Regions from separate parts of the Claveliimonas sp. genome, predicted to be linked through region 2. Evidence: riboswitches for the same ligand, from Rfam matches in the RefSeq annotation. Region 2 holds a riboswitch; the other holds the start of a gene.
What was found. Region 2 has a riboswitch for thiamine pyrophosphate ahead of thiW (energy coupling factor transporter S component ThiW). Riboswitches for the same ligand answer to the same signal wherever they lie in the genome.
Positions count from the first base shown of each region.

Region 1: another riboswitch for thiamine pyrophosphate. It lies ahead of thiS (sulfur carrier protein ThiS); the one in region 2 lies ahead of thiW (energy coupling factor transporter S component ThiW).

Region 1 is NZ_JAYAZJ010000081.1:65,865-76,692, reverse strand. It holds gene WJ238_RS07550 (ABC transporter ATP-binding protein) at 1-722, opposite strand, end outside; gene WJ238_RS07545 (ABC transporter ATP-binding protein) at 715-2,457, opposite strand; gene WJ238_RS07540 (ketopantoate reductase family protein) at 2,454-3,419, opposite strand; partial or broken gene WJ238_RS07535 (magnesium transporter) at 3,589-4,614, opposite strand; gene WJ238_RS07530 (response regulator transcription factor) at 5,079-5,759, shown strand; gene WJ238_RS07525 (ABC transporter ATP-binding protein) at 5,854-6,771, shown strand; gene WJ238_RS07520 (ABC transporter permease) at 6,764-7,630, shown strand; gene WJ238_RS07515 (sensor histidine kinase) at 7,682-8,599, shown strand; TPP riboswitch at 8,658-8,763, shown strand; gene thiS (sulfur carrier protein ThiS) at 9,031-9,228, shown strand; gene thiF (sulfur carrier protein ThiS adenylyltransferase ThiF) at 9,253-9,879, shown strand; gene WJ238_RS07500 (thiazole synthase) at 9,968-10,744, shown strand; gene thiH (2-iminoacetate synthase ThiH) at 10,757-10,828, shown strand, end outside.
Region 2 is NZ_JAYAZJ010000102.1:14,610-25,437, forward strand. It holds gene WJ238_RS09455 (molybdopterin-binding protein) at 1-634, shown strand, start outside; gene WJ238_RS09460 (XdhC family protein) at 676-1,644, shown strand; gene WJ238_RS09465 (NifB/NifX family molybdenum-iron cluster-binding protein) at 1,727-2,125, shown strand; gene yqeC (selenium cofactor biosynthesis protein YqeC) at 2,031-2,975, shown strand; gene yqeB (selenium-dependent molybdenum cofactor biosynthesis protein YqeB) at 2,972-4,333, shown strand; gene modA (molybdate ABC transporter substrate-binding protein) at 4,479-5,336, shown strand; gene modB (molybdate ABC transporter permease subunit) at 5,340-6,014, shown strand; gene WJ238_RS09490 (sulfate/molybdate ABC transporter ATP-binding protein) at 6,024-7,091, shown strand; gene WJ238_RS09495 (winged helix-turn-helix domain-containing protein) at 7,105-7,470, shown strand; TPP riboswitch at 7,612-7,717, shown strand; gene thiW (energy coupling factor transporter S component ThiW) at 7,968-8,477, shown strand; gene thiC (phosphomethylpyrimidine synthase ThiC) at 8,559-9,869, shown strand; gene WJ238_RS09510 (polysaccharide deacetylase family protein) at 9,948-10,778, opposite strand.

The DNA of each region.
Region 1 (10,828 bases), on a different contig from region 2:
AATGTTTTCTGTGCCTCATCCTGGTGGCCGAAAGCCTGGACAACCTTGATCCCGCCCAGCATTTCATTGGTAAATCCGGTCAGCTCTCCGCGGGTCTGGGACTGTTTTTGGAACATGGCAAAAGATTTCCTGGATATGAAATTTGCCAGCAGGAAGGACAGGGGGCTTAGAACGATCACCACAAGCGCAATGAAAGGATTGATGGCAAGCATAAAGCAGATGGTTCCCGCAATGGTTGCAACCCCTGTAAAAAGCTGGGTAAATCCAAGCAAAAGACCGTCAGAAAACTGATCGATATCTGTAATAATACGGCTGATCAGATCTCCGGAAGAATGGCGGTCCACATAGGAAAGAGGCAGTTTTTGCAGCTTTTCAAATGCCTGCACGCGCAGGTCTTTTACAATATGATAGGTAATTTTGTTGTTGATGTGATTCATGATCCACTGACCGGCGCTGGTAAGGATAACGGAAATCATGATAGAAGAAATGACGGCCAGGAGGGCGTCAAAATCCACAGCTCCTTTTCCGGCAATGGCGTCCACGCCCCGCCCCGTAAGAATGGGGACATAGAGAGTCAAAGCAACGGTAAAAGCGGAAAGGAGCAAAGACAGGATAACATATCCCAGGTAAGGGCGGATATGGCGGAGGATCCGCTTCAGCGTCTGTCTGTTTTTCGATTTTTGGTCCGGAGCGTTGTCCGTAGATGAAATTTTTTCAGACATTGGCACCTGCCTCCTTTCCGGAAAGCTGTGAAGCACAGATTTCCTGATAAATTTCATTGGAATCCAAAAGTTCCCGGTGTGTGCCGCATCCGGCGATCCGGCCGTCATCCATAACCAGAATGCGGTCCGCATTTTTAACAGCAGATACTCGCTGGGAAATAATAAATACAGTGGTATTTCCGGTATTTTCCCGGATTGCTTTCCGAAGCCTTGCATCTGTGGCAAAATCAAGAGCGGAAGCGCTGTCATCCAGAATAAGGATTGAAGGAGCTCCCACCAGTGCCCGGGCGATGGTAAGGCGCTGCTTCTGACCGCCGGATAAGTTGCTCCCCTGCTGCTGGATCATAAGATCCAGTCCTTCCTTTTTGGCATCCACAAACTCCCGGGCCTGGGCGATGGTAAGAGCCTGATAGATTTCTGTATCGGAGGCATCTTTTTTTCCCCACTGCATGTTTTCTCTTAAGGAGCCGGAGAATACGGCAGCCTTCTGGGGAACAATTCCGATATGTTTTCGGATGGAGGCCGGGGCGAAGGAGCGGATGTCTTGTCCAAAAAGGCGGATCGTCCCTTCGGAACATTCATAAAATCGCGGGATCAGACTGGCAAGTGTGGACTTGCCGGAACCTGTTCCGCCGATAATGCCGATGGTTTCCCCGGGCATGGCCCGAAAACTTAGATCTTTCAAAGATGCACTTTTCGATCCGGCATAGGAGAAGCTCACATGTTCAAATTCTACAGCGGCACAGTTTGTCCCGGGCTCGGGTGTAAAAAGTTTTCCCTCTTTTGGAATGGAGGTCTGTACGTCAAACAGGGCGTTTACACGGCCAAGACTTGCCAGAGATCTGGACAAAAGAATGATCAGATTAGCAAGCTTAATGAGTTCGGTTAAGATTTGTGACATATAGTTGATGAGGGCAATAACCTGTCCCTGGGTAAGGCTTCCTTCGTTTACCTGTATGCCTCCAAAGTAAAGGACAGCAATAATCCCCAAATTAATAATGACATAAGTAAGAGGATTTAAAAGCGCTGATATTTTTCCTACAAAGATCTGTTTTCCATACAGCTGGTCTGTCTCCTGGCGGAAATGTTCCATTTCTTCTTTTTGTCTGCCGAATGCGCGGACTACCCGGATGCCAAGGAGATTTTCTCTGGTGGACAAAAGAACCCGGTCCAGCTGTTTCTGCACCGCTTTATAAAGGGGCATGCTTGCCAGCAAAATGATAAATACAACGATCAAAAGAGCCGGAATGGTAACAGCGAAAGGACGGGCCGCTTTTACGTCTACTGTAAACGCCATCACCATTGCTCCCAGTACTACAAAAGGAGAGCGCAGAAAAAGCCGGAGAAACATGTTGACGCCGTTTTGCACCTGATTGACATCGCCTGTCATCCGGTTGATCAAGGTAGAAGTGCCGATGGCGTCAATTTCCTGGTAGGACAAAGTATTAATATGAGCGAAAAGGTCACTGCGCATAGCCATTCCGGCGCTGATAGCGGATTTGGCAGCAAAATACTGGGCTGTCAGGGAAAAGGAGAAGCCGATGATTCCAAGGAGGATCAAAAGACCGCCCATTTTCCACAGATATGCCCCATTATTTCCGGCAATTCCTACGTCAATCATCTGTGCCACAACAAGAGGGACGAACAATTCAAACGTAGCTTCCAGCATTTTGAAGAGAGGTGCCAGTATTGTGATCACAGGATGTTTTTTCAGATAACCCAGCAGCCGTTTCATTTTGTTCCCGCCTTTCCATCTTTATGGCAGATTTCACCCAGCTGTCCGTACATGCGCTCGGATACCGGAGCCGGGATCTGAAGCCGTTTTGATTCTTTTACAATATAGCCGCTGAAGGTTTCAAGCTCTGTCTGGCGGCCTGCATTTACATCTCTTTGCAGAGAGCTTGTGGCATTATCAGCCAGTTCATAATAGAAGCGGTGGAGGATTGCATCCCGGTGCTTTGGCTCCACATGTATTCCCTTTGCAAGAGCCACCTGGTAAGCTTCCTCTACCAGGGCCTCATATTCGGCCGCTTTTTTCGGATCGGACCTGAGCTGTCCGATGGTATTATTATAGAGAGCTGTTTCCACGTTGTAAGCACAGTTCAGGATGTATTTTTTCCAGATTTCAGCCTGAATATCCCGATAGGCTTCGCAGTCGATGCCGGCGCCGTTTAACAGCCCGGAAACGGAAAGGATGATCTCCCATTGCGCTTCCGAGGCGTTTTGAATTCCCACATGGAGATTGGCAAACTGATCCTGCTGAGTGACGGAGAAATCCGCATTGGCAAATGCGACAATGTAAATGAGAGAATCGATCACCGTTCCATGAGATAAATATCCTCTGACCCTGTCGGCCGGGTCAGCCCCGTTCATTACGGGGACAATGACTGTGTGATCGCCGACGCAGTTTTTCATGGAAAGACAGGCGTCCTGCAGGGAATAATTTTTGACACAGATGAAAATGTAATCCTGTATCTCCAGATCTTCGGCAGACTCTACTGTCCTTTCCGGATGAACGATACGCTCTCCACGGTAATCACTGTGGAGGATTAGGCCATGTTCATCAATGGCCTTCTTCCGTGCGCCTCTGGCAACAAAGGAGACATGGGGATAAGTATCGGCAAGCAGAGCGCCTATGTAGCCGCCCACTCCGCCAAGACCGACCACGGCAATTTTTTTATTCTCGAATAAACTCATATAGATTCCTTCTTTCTCCAGATTTTCCGGACAAGAGGCTTCTATATATGATATAGACCCTTCGTCCGAAGATTTATATGACAAAATTATAGCATACTGACAAATGATGACAACCGAAAAATCACATCTGCACCGGTTCCTTTTCACCCTTTTTTAAAAGATACGGCATTTATATGAGGTGCCTCCAATGGATCAGGAGGATCCATGCCAGTCCGTAATAAGTGACGACAGCTACCAGGTCATTGACTGTTGTAATAAGCGGGCCTGACGCGATTGCGGGATCCACTTTGACCTTATGAAAAAACAGAGGGATCAGCGTCCCTACCAGGCTTGATATGGCCATAGACACTAATAATGCTGCGCCGACACATCCGGATATCATTAACGCATTAAAAAGCTGGTAGTTCTTAAAGAAATAAATATATATTCCAAGGAAAAATAAAGACAGAACCCCGAGCAGGACGCCATTTCCCAGGCCGATTTTCAATTCTTTTATAATAAGGGAAAGTTTATCCCTTCGCTTCATTTCCGCATCCACAAGAACCCTTATCGTTACTGCCAGAGACTGTGTCCCCACATTCCCGGCCATATCTAAAATTAACGATTGGAAACAAATAATAATGGGCAGTACTGCAACAATATTTTCAAAAGCGCCGACAACGGCAGAAACGCCCATTCCCAAAAACAGCAGGATAACGAGCCATGGAAGCCGCTTTTTCATACTTTCTTTTGTTGTTTCTTTTAAATCTTCTTCTTTCGTTAAGCCGCCAAGTTTTGCATAGTCGTCGCCCATTTCATCATCTATGGCTTCCAGCATATCCCGCGATGTTAAAATGCCGATTATTTTTCCCTCGCCGGTTAATACAGGAAGAGAATCCTGCGCATATTCTTTGATCTTTTCTATCTTCTCCGATATTTTTTCATGATCGAGAAGATAAGGGTGGGAGCGGGTGATAATATTGTCCAAAGCATCGTATTTTCTTGCGGCAATCAGATCTTTCAGATCAATTGTACCGTAAAACCTATCGTCTTGATCGACTACATAGATTGTTGAAATATTATTATGATTCCCGGCTTCTTTGATCAGTTCCCGCATTGCCTGACGGACAGACAGATCCCGGGATATTTTAATATAATTTGTTGTGATCAGGCTGCCAATTTCTTCATTGTTGTAAGAACTTGTGAAACGGATGTCCGTTAAGATATGTTTTCTTTTCAAAATAAGCCTCCTATCTCCCTGAAAAAGGGCATAAAAAATCCATCACAGCTGAACGCTGCACAAACACATACAGTTACATACGGTTGTGACATTCTCTGACGATGGAAAAGGCTTAAATATATTACAAAAGGGCATAAATACAGACACTTGAAATATTATTCAAGTCATTTCCACCGCTGTATGTACGTTGACTTTGCTTATCACAACTGTCCATATATTTTGCCTCCTTTACTGTAAAATTTTATTTATTATAGCATTCAAACGCTCCGATGTAAAGTTTTATAACACACCTTAGGACGGTCCCATACGCTTCCGGTAAAGCTCCCGGTTGACTTTCCCGGTGGGAAGTGGCACAATTGCTATCATAATATTAGCTTGGAGGGAAGACCTCAAAAGCAGTGAATTTTGAGGGGCGGACATGAAAGGAGAATTTTGTGGAAATGGAGCGCATTCTTATCATAGATGACGATACAAATATTAACAATCTTCTGAAAGAAGCATTGGAAAAGGCGGGGTATGAGTGCGGACAGGCATTTTCCGGAACGGAGGCCCGGCTTCTTATGAAAACGGAAGACTATGATCTGGCAATACTGGATCTGATGCTGCCCGGTATTCCGGGCGAGAAGGTTCTTGAGGAGATCAGGGGAAAGGGAGATACCCCGGTGATTGTTCTCACAGCAAGAGATATGCTGGATGATAAGATTGATCTGCTTAAAAGCGGGGCGGACGATTACATCACAAAGCCTTTTGAAATCCGTGAAGTACTGGCGCGTATAGAGGTACAGCTTCGAAGAAAAGGACCGAAATCAGGGGCGGACGAACGGAAGATCATTTATAAAGATATGACTCTTGACAAGGACGCCTTTACGGTGACAGTGGGAAAATGTGAGCTTCCCCGCCTTACCCGGCAGGAATTTGCCATTTTAGAGCTGCTTCTCTCTCATCCCAGGAAGGTATACAGCAAGGAGGAAATTTTTGAGTATGCATGGCAGGAGCCTTATATAGGAGAGACAAAGACATTGGATGTCCATATCAGCAATATACGCAAAAAACTGAAGGGTGTGTCTGATACAGAATACATTGAGACGATCTGGGGGATCGGCTACCGCATCTGCCAGTAATCTTTACCTTTTCTTTAATATTTATTTGCGAAGGATTAAAGGAAGAAGTTTAGACTGTAGCCTGTAAATAAAAAGAAAAGGAGTGAAAGAGACGGTGAGTGAAGTATTACTTAGCACCAGCGCCCTGACAAAGCAGTTTGGCAGACACAAGGCGGTCGATCAGGTGAGTATGCACATAAAACGAGGGGCTATTTACGGATTTATCGGAAGGAACGGAGCCGGAAAGACAACGACTCTCAGAATGATCGGCGGCCTTGCCTCACCGACAGCAGGAGAGATCGAGATGTTCGGCTGCAGGGGAAAGGAGCTGAAACAGATCCGTTCCAGAGTAGGGTGTCTGATTGAGGGGCCGGGACTTTACGGAAATATGACGGCCCGGGATAATATGAAAATGAAATGCCTTCTTCTTGGAGTACAGAAGAAAGGATATATGGAAGAGCTTCTTGAAGTTGTGGGACTGAAGGATGTAGGGAAAAAACTTGTGAAAAGGTACTCTCTTGGTATGAAACAGCGGCTTGGAATCGCCATGGCCCTCATCGGCGAGCCGGATCTTCTGGTGCTGGACGAGCCTATCAACGGTCTGGATCCCCAGGGAATTGCGGAGGTAAGAGAAACCATCCTGCGGCTGAACAAAGAGAGAAATATGACGATCCTCATATCCAGCCATATTTTGGAGGAATTGTCCAAGATTGCCACAGATTACGGGATCATCCACCAGGGAACCCTTCTGCAGGAGATCACAGACGAGGAGCTGCGGGAAAGATGCAGCGAACGGCTGGAGATCACCCTCTCGTCGCCGGAACTTGCCATTCCGGTACTGGACCGGCTGGGAATACGCCGGTACCAGGTAATGGACAAAGAGCACATATATGTGTTTGAGCGGCTGGAAGAGAGCGCCCGGCTTAATATGGAATTTGCAAAAGCAGGCATTCCCGTGAAAGGGCTTGCTGTGACCAATGAAGAGCTGGAAACGTATTTTCTTAATCTGACAGGAGGGAACGCACATGTTTAATATGATAAAAATGGAAGTATACCGGATGTTTCACACAAAGAGCGCTTATATCATTATGCTTGTGATGGCGATCTCCGTGCTGCTTACTGATTATATGAGCTTTTATGAATATAATGAAGATTCAGAGGCCATGAGGACAGCGCCGGTAAATGCCAATGTCAGCTACACGGATCCCGAAGGAGGGGAGAGCGGGGCGCCGAACCTTGGGTTGACAGTGACCCTCCCTACAACTCCGGGAGAAAAGGTGACAGTATATGATCTGTTCTTTGCCAATGTGCAGGGGAAATTTATCGCGCTTTTTATTGCGATCTTTACGATCCTGTTTTCCAATGCAGATTTAAAGAGCGGATTTGTAAAGAATACAGCCGGGCAGGTAAGGAACCGGTTCGGGCTTGTGGCAGCCAAGGCAGTGGCAGTGGTCCTCTATACCATACTGGCTCTGGCTATTTTTGCCATACTGGAAATGATATCTGCAAGAGTGCTTTTCGGATACCTGGAATGGGGAAATGTAGGAGAGTTCCTTTCTTACTTTGGCATTCAGGCGGTTCTCCACTGTGCGTTTATGATCATTCTGACAGCGGCCAGCGTAATCTTAAGAAGCAGTGTGATCAGCATGCTGTTGGGCATGTGTCTGTGCATGAACTTTACCATGATGCTCTATGGAATGGTAAACCTTCTGATCCAGAAGCTGGGGTTTGAAAGCTTTGACTTTATGGCCCATACGGTAACCGGAAAGATCAGTATGATCCCTATGGAAATGAGCGGCGCGGATGTACGTTCAGCCCTTATGATAGCAGCGGCTTTCATAGCAGGAGCCCTTGCTCTTGCAGGCGCGGTATTCCAGAAGAGAGACGTTTAGGAGCTTGAAGGGGTTTTTCAAGGGCGTCCCGTCAGGCGGAAGGAGAAAAAGATGATCGTTATACTCGTTATTACCCTGCTTATTATACTTATCATGATCCTGGCAGGTATGCTCTGGAAATATCAGCGGCAGATGAAAGACATCTGCCGCCAGATCGCGTTTTTAAGGGAACATGACAGCAACATGATGGTAACGACGCAGATCCGCTCCGGCGGAATCGGGGAGCTGGCGGAAAAGCTGAATGAGCTGCTTCTGGATAGGCGGGAGAGGAAGAAGGAATCGGACAAAAAGGAGGAAGAAATTGCCGAAGTATATACCAGCTTGTCCCATGATATCCGTACGCCGCTGACCTCGCTTGACGGCTATTTCCAGCTTCTGGAGGAGAGTAAAGACGAGGAAGAGAAGCAGAGATATCTTCAGGTCATACAGGAGAGGATCAGGAGCCTGAAAGATATGCTGGAAGAGCTTTTTACTTATACGAAGCTGCAAAGCGGAGGATACCAGATGGAGCTGGAGCGGTGCCGCCTGGGCCGCATATTAAAAGAAACGATTTTTTCCTATTATGAAGAGTGGATGGCATTGGGTATACAGCCGGAGATCTACATCACGGAAGAAGAGCTGGAAATGGAAGGAAATGTTCCGGCGCTGAAACGGGTGATCCAGAATCTGATAAAAAACGGTCTGGATCATGGGCGTAATAAAATCCGTATCCGCCTGGAACGCCGTCAGGAAAGTGCGGTCCTTTCTTTTGAAAATATGGTGGATGGAGCGGAAAAAATAGAGGTTGAACATGTTTTTGACCGCTTTTATAAAGCAGATGAGGCAAGGAGCCGCAGCTCTACCGGGCTCGGTCTTTCCATTGCAAAGGAACTGACAGAACGAATGGGAGGAACCATAGAGGCAGGAATCCAGGATGGATGGTTTATTGTAGAAATCCGTTTTCCGATCCAGGAGAGCAGGAGCTTCTGACTTCGCACATTTGCCAGGCTGGGTATTGACATTGGAGAAGGAAAGTTTTAAGATAAAATATGTAAAAACGGGGAGCTTGTACACAGGCTGAGAGGAAGCAGAGAAGCTTCGACCCGAAACCTGATTTGGATAATGCCAACGTAGGGAAATACATTGTTTCAGTGCGGGAAAGGGCAAAGATCCATTTCCCGTTTTTTTATTTGATAGGAAATTAATATTGCCAGACATAGAGTGAGCCAGAGGTTCATGAAGGGGTGCACCACCGCGGGTGTATTCTTTCGTGAACCTTTTTTATTCAATAGGAAACTTCGTTCCCTATTGAATAAAACGCTCCGCGGGATGCGCACTCGCGCGAAGCGGGAATTTGCCGTTAAAGCGGCCGCGCTCGGCGCTGAAGCTCCTCTATATCGAGGCAGGAAAGGAGAAGGAGAATGGTTCGGATAAATGGCGAAGAAGAGATGCATTTGGAAGGAAAGACGCTTAAGGAATATCTGGAAGAGAAGGGATATCGTATGGAGCGCATTGCAGTAGAACGAAATGGAGAGATCCTCCCCAAAGCTTCCTATCAGGACATTATCCTGCAGGATGGAGATGTGCTGGAGGTTGTAAGCTTTGTAGGAGGAGGCTAAATTTACAGGAAAGGAATCTGCAGGATGATAACAAAACAAGAAATAGAAAAGGCTTTGGAAGAAAGGCACAGCTCCGGGATACAAGAGAGGCTGGCGAAAGCCAGGGTGGCGATTGCAGGACTTGGGGGGCTTGGCTCTAATATTGCAGTCAGTCTTGCCCGGATCGGTGTAGGACATCTGCACCTGATCGATTTTGACCGTGTGGACATTACCAACTTAAATCGGCAGCAGTATTTTATCAGCCAGATCGGAATGTACAAAACGGACGCTATAAGAGAAAATCTGCAGAGGATCAATCCATATCTTGATATCCGTACAGAATGTATCAAAATACAGGAGGACAATGTCCGAGAATTGTTTCAGGAGGATGATTATATCTGTGAGGCTTTTGATGTGCCGGAGTATAAAGCAATGCTTGTCAATTCTGCTCTGGAATATTTTCCGGGGAAATATCTGGTGGCGGCAAGCGGCATGGCAGGATTTGGGGACAGCAATAACATACGCACCAGAAAAATTACGGAACATTTTTATCTGTGCGGCGACGAGACATCCACGGCAGAGGAGGTGCCGGGACTGATGGCGCCCCGGGTGGCACTGTGTGCGGCGCACCAGGCAAATATGATCGTGAAGCTGATCCTGGAAAAATCATAAGGGAAAAGTATACCATATATGTTCTTGTACACCGACGCTAACGAAAGGAAATACAAAAAATAAGAATAACAGCAGGGAGGAAAGAAAGATGAATACAGAAAAAGATACATGGAAGTTGGGGGATCACGAATTTACATCCAGATTTATTTTAGGATCCGGAAAGTATTCTCTGGATCTGATACAGGCGGCTGTGGAAAACGCCGGAGCGCAGATCGTGACCATGGCTCTTCGGAGAGCAAATGAGGGCGGACTTGCCAATATTTTAGATTATATACCGGAAGGAATAACTATACTGCCAAATACTTCGGGGGCAAGGAACGCCGAGGAGGCAGTGAGGATTGCCAGGCTGGCCCGGGAAGTCTGCGGCAGTGAATTTGTGAAGATTGAGATCATGCGCGACAGCAAATATCTGCTGCCGGATAATTACGAGACAGTCCGGGCAACGGAAATTCTGGCAAAAGAAGGATTTGTGGTGATGCCTTATATGTATCCGGATCTCAATGCGGCCAGAGATATGGCGGATGCGGGAGCAGCCTGCATTATGCCTCTGGGAGCGCCTATCGGCTCCAATAAAGGGCTTTGCACAAAGGAATTTATCCAGATTCTTATTGATGAGATCGACCTGCCTGTTATCGTAGACGCAGGGATCGGAAGGCCGTCCCAGGCATGTGAGGCCATGGAGATGGGAGCAGCGGCCGTCATGGCAAATACGGCCATCGCATCTTCCGGCGATGTAAAGGCAATGGCGGGAGCTATGGGGCTTGCCGTGCAGGCAGGACGGGCCGCTTATCTTGCGGGAATGGGACAGACCATGGCAAGGGGCGGAAGCGCTTCTTCCCCGCTGACAGGATATTTGAGAGACTAGGAGGGGAAAGAGATGGAAAAGATCAACGAAAGCATTTTAAGTGACGAGATCAAAGAGCACCAAAAAGAACATCGGATCGATCAT
Region 2 (10,828 bases):
GATTGCAGGCATGCGGGTTGTTCCCCTGGTGATCGAGGAGGAAAAAATGGAAAGGATCCGCCAGATCGGCGGAGAGGCTCCTGTTTTTCAGATTCTTCCTTTCCGGAAATGGAAAGCAGGAATTGTAACGACTGGAAATGAGGTTTACCGCGGACGGATTGAAGATAAATTTACACCTGTTGTCAGACAGAAATTGGAGGAATACGGTGTGGAAGTAATGGGAAATACTGTCTGCAGTGACGATGCCGATATGACTGCCAGGGCGGCGCAGGAGTGGATGGAAAAAGGGGCGGATCTGATCGTGTGTACAGGAGGGATGAGCGTGGATCCGGATGACCGGACCCCGCTGGCTATTAAAAAGACAGCAGATGAAGTCATAACTTATGGTGCCCCTGTTCTTCCGGGAGCCATGTTTATGCTGGCTTACTGCCGCAGAGAAGGACAGGAGGATATTCCTATTATGGGACTCCCCGGATGTGTGATGTATGCAAAACGGACGATTTTTGATCTTGTCCTTCCAAGGATTGTGGCAGGTGAAAAATTATCAGAAGATGATTTTACAAAGATGGGAGAGGGCGGTCTTTGCCTTTCCTGTCCGGTATGCACCTTCCCAAACTGCGGGTTCGGGAAATAAATTTTATTCTGTTTGATCATGTATGAAACAAAGGAGCCGGAATGGATTTTTACAGAGAATTGCAGCTGAATTTGGAAAACGGAATACAGGGAATGGAAACAGCGCTGATTCTGACCGGAAAAATGGCAGGCGAGAAGATGCTGGTGAGAGATGGAGAAACTTTATCTTTCCCGGAGGAAGTGCGTGTTTTCCGTGAACGGGTCAGCTGTTCGCCTAAAATGATCATTTGCGGAGGCGGTCACGTTTCCATGCCTGTTATTGCCATTGGGAAAATGGTGGGGTTCCAGGTTACGGTTCTGGAGGACCGGCCCAAATTTGCAGACTGTGCCAGAAAGGAAGGGGCGGACCGGGTAATCTGCGCCCCTTATGAGAAAGCGCTGGCAGAGGAAAAGCTGGATGAAGATACTTATGTGGTGATCGTGACAAGGGGGCATCGTTATGACTCGGCATGCCTGTATTCTGTTCTTGACCGGAAAGAAGAGTGCGCCTATGTAGGCATGATGGGCAGCAGAAGGAGAACGGCCATTGTCAAGGAACAGATGATTCAGCTGGGAATTTCGCAGGAAAAAGTTGGCAAGGTATGTACGCCCATCGGCCTTGCCATTGGCGCAGAAACTCCCGAAGAGATCGCAGTATCTATTTTGGGAGAGATCATAGAAGTAAAAAATAAAAAGCAGGCAAAAGGAGGCTATCCGGAAGAACTTTTAGATGGCATCCTGGAAACGAGGGAAAACGGAGAGGAAGCTGTGCTGGCGACTATTGTTTCCAGAAAGGGATCAGCTCCAAGGAGCGTGGGTACGAAAATGCTCATTTTAAAGGATGGCAGGCAGATAGGAACTATTGGCGGAGGATGTGCGGAGAGCGAGATCCTGCAGAAAAGCAGACAGATGCTCTCGGATGAAAAGGACGGAGCCTTTCGTCTTGTTCAGGTAGATATGACAGCAGATCAGGCAGAGGAAGAGGGGATGGTCTGCGGAGGAACCATAGAAGTCGCATTGGAAAAAATATAAAATCTTGAATTAAAAAGACAGATGGGATACTATAATAAAAGACCCACTGGGATAGAAAATGCCTAAAAAGGAGCGGATGAAAATGAAAATAGCAGTAACCTACGAAAACGGAGAAGTATTTCAGCATTTTGGACATACGGAACAGTTCAAAGTCTATGAAGTAAACGACGGAAAGGTGACAGAGAGTCATATCGTGGATACAAACGGGCAAGGACATGGTGCTCTTGCAGGCTTTCTTCAAATGGAGAAAGTAGATGTTTTGATATGCGGCGGAATCGGCGGCGGAGCAAGGACAGCTCTTGCGGAAGCAGGCATTGAGCTTTTGCCGGGAGCTTCCGGCAATGCAGATGAACAGGTGGAAGCTTATCTTGCAGGTGCACTGAATTATGATCCGGATACGCTGTGCAGCCATCATCATGAAGAAGAAGGCCATGACTGTGGCGGGGCACATGAAGGATGCGGACATCACTGCGGCGAATAGAAGAAAAGCGGTGAATGGCAGAAAAACAATGCAAAGAGAAGAAAAAAAGATCGTGGAAAAGTGGGAAAAGGGCAGATTATGCCCTTTTCCTGGCATTTTGGAAGCGTTGGGAGTCTGTCCTGATGATGCAGAGAGGATCAGTGTAGCAGGCGCGGGAGGAAAGACCTCTCTTATAAAATCTCTTGTGGAGGAATATAGATCCCGGAATCTTCCGGCAGCGGTGACGACAACTACTCACATGTATGCAGAGGAGAAGCCTTATTTTTTACTGGAACCTTCAGAAGAAAAGATGGTACAGATTTTGGACCGGGAAGGGAAAATTTTTCTGGGTAAGAAGGCGGAGGCAGGGAAAATGCAGATGCCGGATGAAGTTTGGATGGAAAAATTGCTGCAGCTTAACTGTCCGGTTTTGATAGAGGCGGATGGAGCGCGGCGTATGCCGATCAAGGTGCCGGGAGAAAAGGAACCGGTCTTTCGGAAAGAGACAGGACGCATTTTGTATGTGTATGGTATGGATGCAATCGGAAGACCCCTTGAAGAGGTTTGTTTTCGGGCGGAAGAGGCAGCTCGGATTTTGGAAAAAGAGATGACGGAGCCGGTTCTTCCACGGGATATTGCCAGACTTGCCATGCACCAGAGAGGCAGGGCAAAAGGAGTGAATAAGGCGGTGAAATACGCCCTTATTTTAAATAAAACAGATTTGCCAGGAAAAAAGGAAGCGGCCCGGGAGATCTGCGAGATTCTTCAGGAATGCGGATACGAGAATCCTATCCTGTGTCTGGGGAATCTGGACCGTCGGTATACACAGGAGTTGCCATCTGAGGGAAGAGGAGAGCATAGAAAGAGATGAAAATATTAATAAGAGGAGCCGGTGATCTGGCGACAGGAATTGCTGCCCGGCTTTACCACAGCGGACATAATATTCTTATGACAGAAAGAGAAGCCCCTTTAACTGTAAGAAGAACGGTGGCTTTTTCCAGAGCGGTGTACGAAGGAAGCGCCAAAGTAGAGGATATGGAAGCGCGCCTGGTCCATTCTCTGGATGAGGCATATGCAGTGATGGGGGATGGAAATATTGCGCTGATCGTAGATGAGGCAGCAGAAATCCGAAAGGAATTTTGTCCCGATGTGGTAGTAGATGCTATCCTGGCAAAGAAGAATTTAGGGACGAAAATAACGGACGCACCGCTGGTGGTCGGCGTCGGCCCGGGATTTTATGCAGGACAGGACTGCCACTGTGTGGTGGAAACGAAACGGGGACATACCCTTGGACAGGTAATTTATGATGGAGCGGCGCTTCCCAATACCGGTGTGCCGGGTGAAGTGGGAGGCTACACGACGGAAAGGCTTTTGAAAGCTTCCGGTGACGGAGTGATGGAGCCTTTGATTTCCATTGGCGATATGGTGGAAAAAGGGCAGATTGCAGCCTATACAGGAGGGGAGCCGGTGTATGCCGCAATGTCCGGAATGATGCGGGGAATGCTGCAGAAAGGCGTTTCAGTGGTAAAAGGAATGAAGATCGGGGATATTGACGCACGGTGTGAAAAGGAACATTGCTGGACGATTTCAGACAAGGCAAGAGCCATCGGAGGCGGCGTTTTGGAAGCGGTGCAGTGTTATGAGACGGCAAAAGGCAGATTTGCCATAGTTATGCTTGCGGCGGGTACAGGAAGCAGGTATGGAAAAGATAAGCTTTCGGAAGTGCTGGCAGGAAAGCCTCTTTATCAGCATTCCATGGAAAGACTGGAAGCGTTTTGCGGAAGAGAGCGTTTTGTCGTGACGGGAAACGCTGTGATCCTTGAAGAAGCAAAAAAGCGGGGCATCAGCGGAATCGTAAATCGGGAGCCTCACCTTGGTATTTCCCATTCTCTGCAGCTTGGATTACAGGCTGTTTTAAGAGAGAAACCAGAGGTAGAGGGTGTTTTGTTTGGAGTGTGTGATCAGCCGGGACTTAAGGTCTCCACGATTCAGAAAATCTGGAATACGGCGGCAGTACGGCCGGGAAAGATCATCTGCGCCGGCAAAGACGGACAGCCGGGAAATCCGGTGCTGTGGCCAAAGAAATATTTCAGGGAATTGCTGGAATTAAAAGGCGACACAGGAGGCCGGGCTGTCATGAGAAAATACCCGGAGCAGGTCTATGTTGTAGAGGCGGATGAGAGGGAGCTGAAAGACATTGACCGGAAAGAGGATATGGGAAGCTTCTGATGCAAATTTTTTTGCGGAAAGCGAATTGTTTTTAAAAATAATTTGATGTATACTGTATTTGAGAGTTTGAGAAAAGATAAATATTTACAAAAAGATTAATATTTGCAAAAAGATTAATATTTGCAAAAAGCAGGGAGGAAAGAGAATGAAAAGGAAAATCGTAAGTCTTTTGCTGGTATCAGCCATGACGGCAGTTCTGGCAGCAGGATGCGGAAGCAGTGAGGAGAATGCAGATGCATCTGACAGCAGTCAGTCAGAAACTGAGGCTGATACTCAGGAAGAAGGTCAGGAAGAAAGCGGAGAAGATGAAAAGACGGAAATACTCGTTGCGGCATCAGCCAGCCTGGAATATGCATATGAGGACGAACTGATTCCTATGTTTGAGGAACAAAATCCGGATATTACAGTGAGCGGAACCTATGACAGCTCCGGAAAACTTCAGACTCAGATTGAAGAAGGAATGGAAGCGGATGTCTTTATGTCGGCGGCTACAAAACAGATGGACGCCCTGACGGAAGAAGGAATGATCGAAGAAGATTCTGTGACAGATCTACTGGAAAATAAAATTGTACTGATCACATCTGCTGATTCACAGTTGGAATTATCTTCTTTTGAAGATATTACAAAGGCGGATACCATTGTCATCGGAGACCCTGCCAGTGTACCGGTTGGACAGTATTCAGAGGAAGCTCTGACAAATCTGGGACTGTGGGATCAGGTACTGGCAAAAGCCAGCCTTGGAACGAATGTGACGGAAGTACTGAACTGGGTTGCAGAGGGAAGCGCTCAGGCCGGCATTGTATATGCAACAGATGCAGCTACTACAGATAAAGTAAAAGTTGTGGCAGAAGCTCCGGAGGACAGTCTGGCAGAACCGGCTATTTATCCGGTAGGAATTGTTTCCGCGTCCGAAAATAAAGAGGCGGCAGAGAAATTTGTGAAATTTTTGAAAAGCGATGAGGCAATCCAGATATTTGAAGATTACGGATTTATAAAGAGGTAGGATATGGACTGGTCACCAATTCTGATTTCTGCAAAAACGGCGTCTCTTGCCATTGTGATCACATTTTTTGCCGGGATTTTGGCGGCGTTTCTCGTGGTGAGGATCCGTCATGAAAAATGGAAAATGATATGGGACGGAATTTTGACCCTGCCTCTGGTCCTGCCGCCGACGGTAGCCGGTTTTTTCCTGCTTTATCTCTTCGGAGTGAAACGGCCTATTGGCCGTTTCTTTCTGGAGTTTTTCGGGGTGAAAATCGCCTTTTCGTGGGGAGCGACAGTCCTGGCGGCGGTAGTGATTTCTTTTCCTTTGATGTATCGTTCTGCCAGAGGGGCCTTTGAGCAGGTCAATGGCGATCTCATTGATGCTGGGCGGACGCTTGGAATGTCGGAATGGAAGATTTTCTGGAAAATCCTGTTTCCCAATGCACTGTCCGGAATTTTATCAGGGGGGATCCTGGCGTTTGCAAGAGGGCTGGGAGAATTTGGTGCCACGGCAATGATCGCGGGAAATATTGCGGGAAAGACAAGGACCCTGCCGCTGGCTGTGTATTCTGATGTGGCAGCCGGAAACATGGAGGGAGCGTATCAGTATGTAATTGTGCTGGTGGTGATCTCCTTTCTGGTTGTGACAGGGATGAACTATGTAACATACATTTTCCAGAAATTTAACCGGAGGTAGCGGCTGAAGATGAAACAGCTGGAGATCAATTTTCAAAAACAACTGAAACATTACATGCTGGACATGAAAGTTTCCATGAATGGCGGATGTCTCGGGATCCTGGGGGCGTCCGGCTGCGGGAAAAGTATGACTTTGAAGGCGGTAGCCGGGATCGTGCGTCCGGATCACGGAAGAATTGCCACGGAAAAAACAGTGTTTTACGACAGTGAGAAAAAGATCGATCTATCTCCACAGAAACGGAAGGTAGGCTATCTGTTTCAAAATTATGCATTATTTCCCAATATGACAGTAGAAGAAAATATTATGGCCGGCATACAGGGGAAAAAGGCGGAAAAAGAGCAGAAAGCCGCCGGGTTGATGGAACAGTTCCAGCTTGGCGGATTGGAGAAACAATATCCGACTCGGCTTTCAGGAGGACAGCAGCAGAGGACGGCTTTGGCAAGAATACTGGCCAGCGAACCGGATATTCTGCTTTTGGATGAGCCGTTTTCCGCTATGGACAGCTATTTAAAGGAAGAACTTCAGCTGGAAATGCAAAGGCGGATTCGGAATTTTGCAGGATGCACCATTTTAGTGAGCCATGACAGAGATGAAATTTATCGGCTGTGTACGGATACGATGATTATGGAAAAAGGGAAAAATGTGATCACTGACAATACAAAAGCACTGTTTGAAAATCCCAGGAAAGTAGCGGCTGCCAGATTGACCGGATGCAAAAATATCTCACAGATAGAAAAAAGAGGACAGTTTCAGGTCTATGCAAAAGACTGGGGGATTTCTCTTTGGACGGCAGAACCTGTTTCGGAAAAAACAGCGTATATCGGAGTACGGGCCCATGATATCCTGCCGGCAGCAGGCAAGTCGAGGGAAGGCGGAGCAGAAGGGGAAAACCAAGTCAACCGTTTTCCTGTACTGCCGGTGGAGCAGTCCGAGACGCCCTTTGAACAGACGATTATTTTTAAGGCGGATCAACAGGCGGAGAAAGGCTTGTGGATGAAAAGTGAGCGGGGCGGCTGCCGGATTCCGGAGGCTGTGACAATTGCTCCGGAGAGACTTCTTCTCCTGGAAGAAAATTAAAAAGGTGAAAAGAATGGATAAAAAAGAAGAAAGCCGGAAATTCAGGCCTGTGGTTAAATTGCAGGTCTGCACAGATGAACCTGTGTTTGGACCGGGACTGATAAAACTTTTAGAACACCTGGAAGAAAGCGGTTCTATGAAAGAAGCCTGTCAGAAAATGGAAATGTCTTACAGCAAAGGCTGGAAAATCATAAACCGAGCAGAAAGAGAGCTTGGGACCCCGCTGCTGATCCGCCATCAGGGAGGCAGAAGCGGAGGAAAATGCGAGATAACCGCAGAAGGAAAAACGCTGATGGAGAAGTATCGGGCGATGGAGGCGGAAGTGAAAATGTGCGCCCGTGCTTCGTTTGAACGGTGGTTTGGTGAATTGGTGACGTAACACTTTTAAACTTTACTACGTGTCAAATTGGGGTAAGCGGTGGGCAAAACTGTGAAACATGGTGTGTAATTTTGAAAATATTCCTTCGCAGCAGTTGCAAAATCCAGATGTCAGGGATATAATAAACCCAGTACAAAATTATAGTGATACGGGGAGCTGGCTGAAGTCGGCTGAGAGGAGACTGGTTTGTTTCGACCCATAACCTGATTTGGATAATGCCAACGTAGGGATGAATATTGAGTAATTGATAGAGTTCCGTCGGTGGAACTCTATTTTTTTCCGTGAAACATTCTGAAAAAATTCTTTTATTTTCTCGTATTCCCGTAGCGTCGGTGTACAAGGGGCAACATGGTCGGTGAAGGGGAGATTTTAGCCCCTTGTACACCGACGCTAAAGAAGAACTATAAAAAGAGTACCTGGCAGCGCTTTTGCGTGTAAGCAGGCGAAATGAAGTGAAAACGCAGAAGAAGCAGCCAAATAGGAAGGAGACGTTTTTTGTGAAGCAGAAGAATGCGACGAGAAAGCTGGTGCTGGCTGGTGTGCTGACAGCATTGGCTGTAGTTGGGAGTATGATCAGTTTCCCGGTGGCGGGAAGCAAATGTGCGCCGGTACAGCACATGGTAAATATCCTGGCAGCGGTAACCCTTGGACCGGGCTGGGGAGTGGGAATTGCATTTTGTGCAAGTCTGCTCAGAAATGTGATGGGAATCGGGAGTATTCTTGCGTTCCCGGGCAGTATGGCAGGTGCCCTGTGCTGTGGAATCGTGTATATGGTGTGCCGAAGACTTGGCGTAACCTGCTTTGCCGAAGTATTTGGGACAGGCATCCTGGGGGCTTTGGCAGCGTACCCGGCAGCAAAATTCTTGATGGGGATGGAACCGGCCGGATTGTTTGTCTATATCGTGCCGTTTTTGATTTCTACGGTAGTAGGCAGTATTCTTGCCTTTTTGCTGATTACGATTCTGGAAAAAGGCGGCGCAATGAAACTGCTGAAGGTGGCAGGATAGAACTGCTGAAATGAAAAAAGCCGGAACAATCTGGAGGACCGGCAGATCAGAGCACACAGAAAGATAAGGAGGAAACTACGGATGGAAAATTACACAACACAAATGGATGCAGCCCGGAAAGGGATTGTAACACCGCAGATGGAAATCGTGGCAAAAAAGGAAAATATGCCGGTAGAAAAATTAATGCAGCTTGTAGCAGAAGGAAAGGTGGCAATCTGTGCAAATAAAAAGCACACATGCCTTAACCCGGAAGGAATCGGAAGCATGCTGCGCACGAAGATCAATGTCAATCTGGGAGTATCCAGAGACTGCAAAGACTATGATATTGAGATGGAAAAGGTGATGAGCGCTGTAAACCTTGGCGCAGAGGCGATCATGGATCTGTCCAGCCATGGAAATACTCAGCCCTTCCGTCAGAAACTGACAAGGGAGTGTCCGGTTATGATCGGAACGGTTCCTGTTTATGACAGTGTTATTCATTATCAGAGAGATCTGGCAACTTTGTCGGCAAAAGACTTTATTGATGTGATCAGACTCCATGCAGAGGACGGCGTGGATTTTGTTACGCTGCACTGCGGAATTACACGAAAAACAATTGAGCAGATTAAGAAACATAAAAGAAAAATGAATATTGTAAGCCGGGGAGGAAGCCTGGTCTTTGCCTGGATGAGCATGACGGGAGAAGAAAATCCGTTTTATGAATACTATGATGAAATTTTAGACATCTGTGAAAAATATGATGTGACAATTTCACTTGGGGATGCATGCCGTCCCGGATGTCTGGCGGATGCAACAGATGTGTGCCAGATTGAAGAGCTGGTGCGCCTTGGCGAGCTGACAAAAAGAGCGTGGGATCACAATGTACAGGTTATGGTAGAAGGACCGGGACATGTGCCGCTTGACCAGGTGGCTGCAAATATGGAAGTGCAGAAAAGCATCTGCATGGGCGCGCCATTTTATGTACTGGGACCTTTGGTGACAGATATTGCGCCGGGATATGACCATATCACAGCGGCTATAGGAGGAGCAGTGGCAGCCATGAGCGGCGCAGCGTTTCTGTGCTATGTAACCCCGGCAGAACACCTGGCGCTTCCTAATGTAGAAGATGTAAAGCAGGGAATCATTGCTTCTAAAATTGCAGCCCATGCCGCGGATATAGCAAAAGGCGTACCGGGAGCACGAGATATCGATGACCGTATGGCGGATGCCAGGAGAAAACTGGACTGGGATGCGCAGTTTGCGTGCGCGCTGGATCCGGAAACTGCCAAAGCGATCCGTGACAGCAGAAGTCCGGAAGACGATCACAGCGACACTTGCAGTATGTGCGGAAAATTCTGTGCAGTGCGCAGTATGAATAAAGCCCTTGCCGGGGAATATATTGACATTCTTTAATATGGATTTCATTTGGGACGGGAGTATAAAAACCCCGTCCCGATTTAAATTTATGTATTCTTTTTTGTTTATTACTTTCTATCCTTCTTCGGCGACAAGATCATTTAAATCCCCAAATTCATACCCCATTTTCTCCCAGCGTGTTAATAATTCGTCGAGAATGCCGGCGTTTGTAGAAGAAGTGCTGTGGAGAAGAACAATAGCTCCCGGATGGATGCGGGGAAGCAGTTTGTCAAAGGCTTCCTCGCGGGAAGGCTGGTCCTCTTCGTACCAATCTACATAAGCCAGGCTCCAGAAAAAGGTGTGATAGCCAAGTTCCTGGGCCATTTTTAAATTTTCCTGGCTGTATTTGCCCTGCGGCGGCCGGTAAAACTTTGTCATTTCTTTCCCTGTTATCTCTTGATAAAGCAGCTCCACCTTGCCAAGTTCGGTTTCAAAACTTTCCTTTGTAGAAATCTGCGACATATCGGGGTGGCTGTAGGTGTGGTTGCCGACGGTATGCCCTTCTTTTACCATCCTTTTGATAAGATCAGGATTATCTTCTATGAAATTACCGACAACGAAAAATGTGGCAGGGGCGTGATGTTTTTTCAAAGCATCCAGTAAAGCGCCGGTATTTCCATTTTCATATCCTGCATCAAAAGTAAGATAGATGATCTGTTTACCTGTATCACCTGTATAGTAGGCGTTCAGTTCTTTTAGATCTTCGGCTTTGGCGTTTCCGATCGGCGCTTCGCCTTCCTCCTGAAAACTAAGTCCCCAGTTTCCTTCCGATGATGTTTCGGCGGCAGCGGGAAAAACCTGCTCCACGATAAAGCCGGTCAGATGACCGAAAAAAAATGCGCCTGCAAATAAAAGGGGAAGAAGAATAGGGCGAAATGGACGGAAAGATTTGAAACGTGTCAGCATAAATTCCTCGTAAATGGCCTGTTTTATGTATTATATGTCAGCGGCCGGTA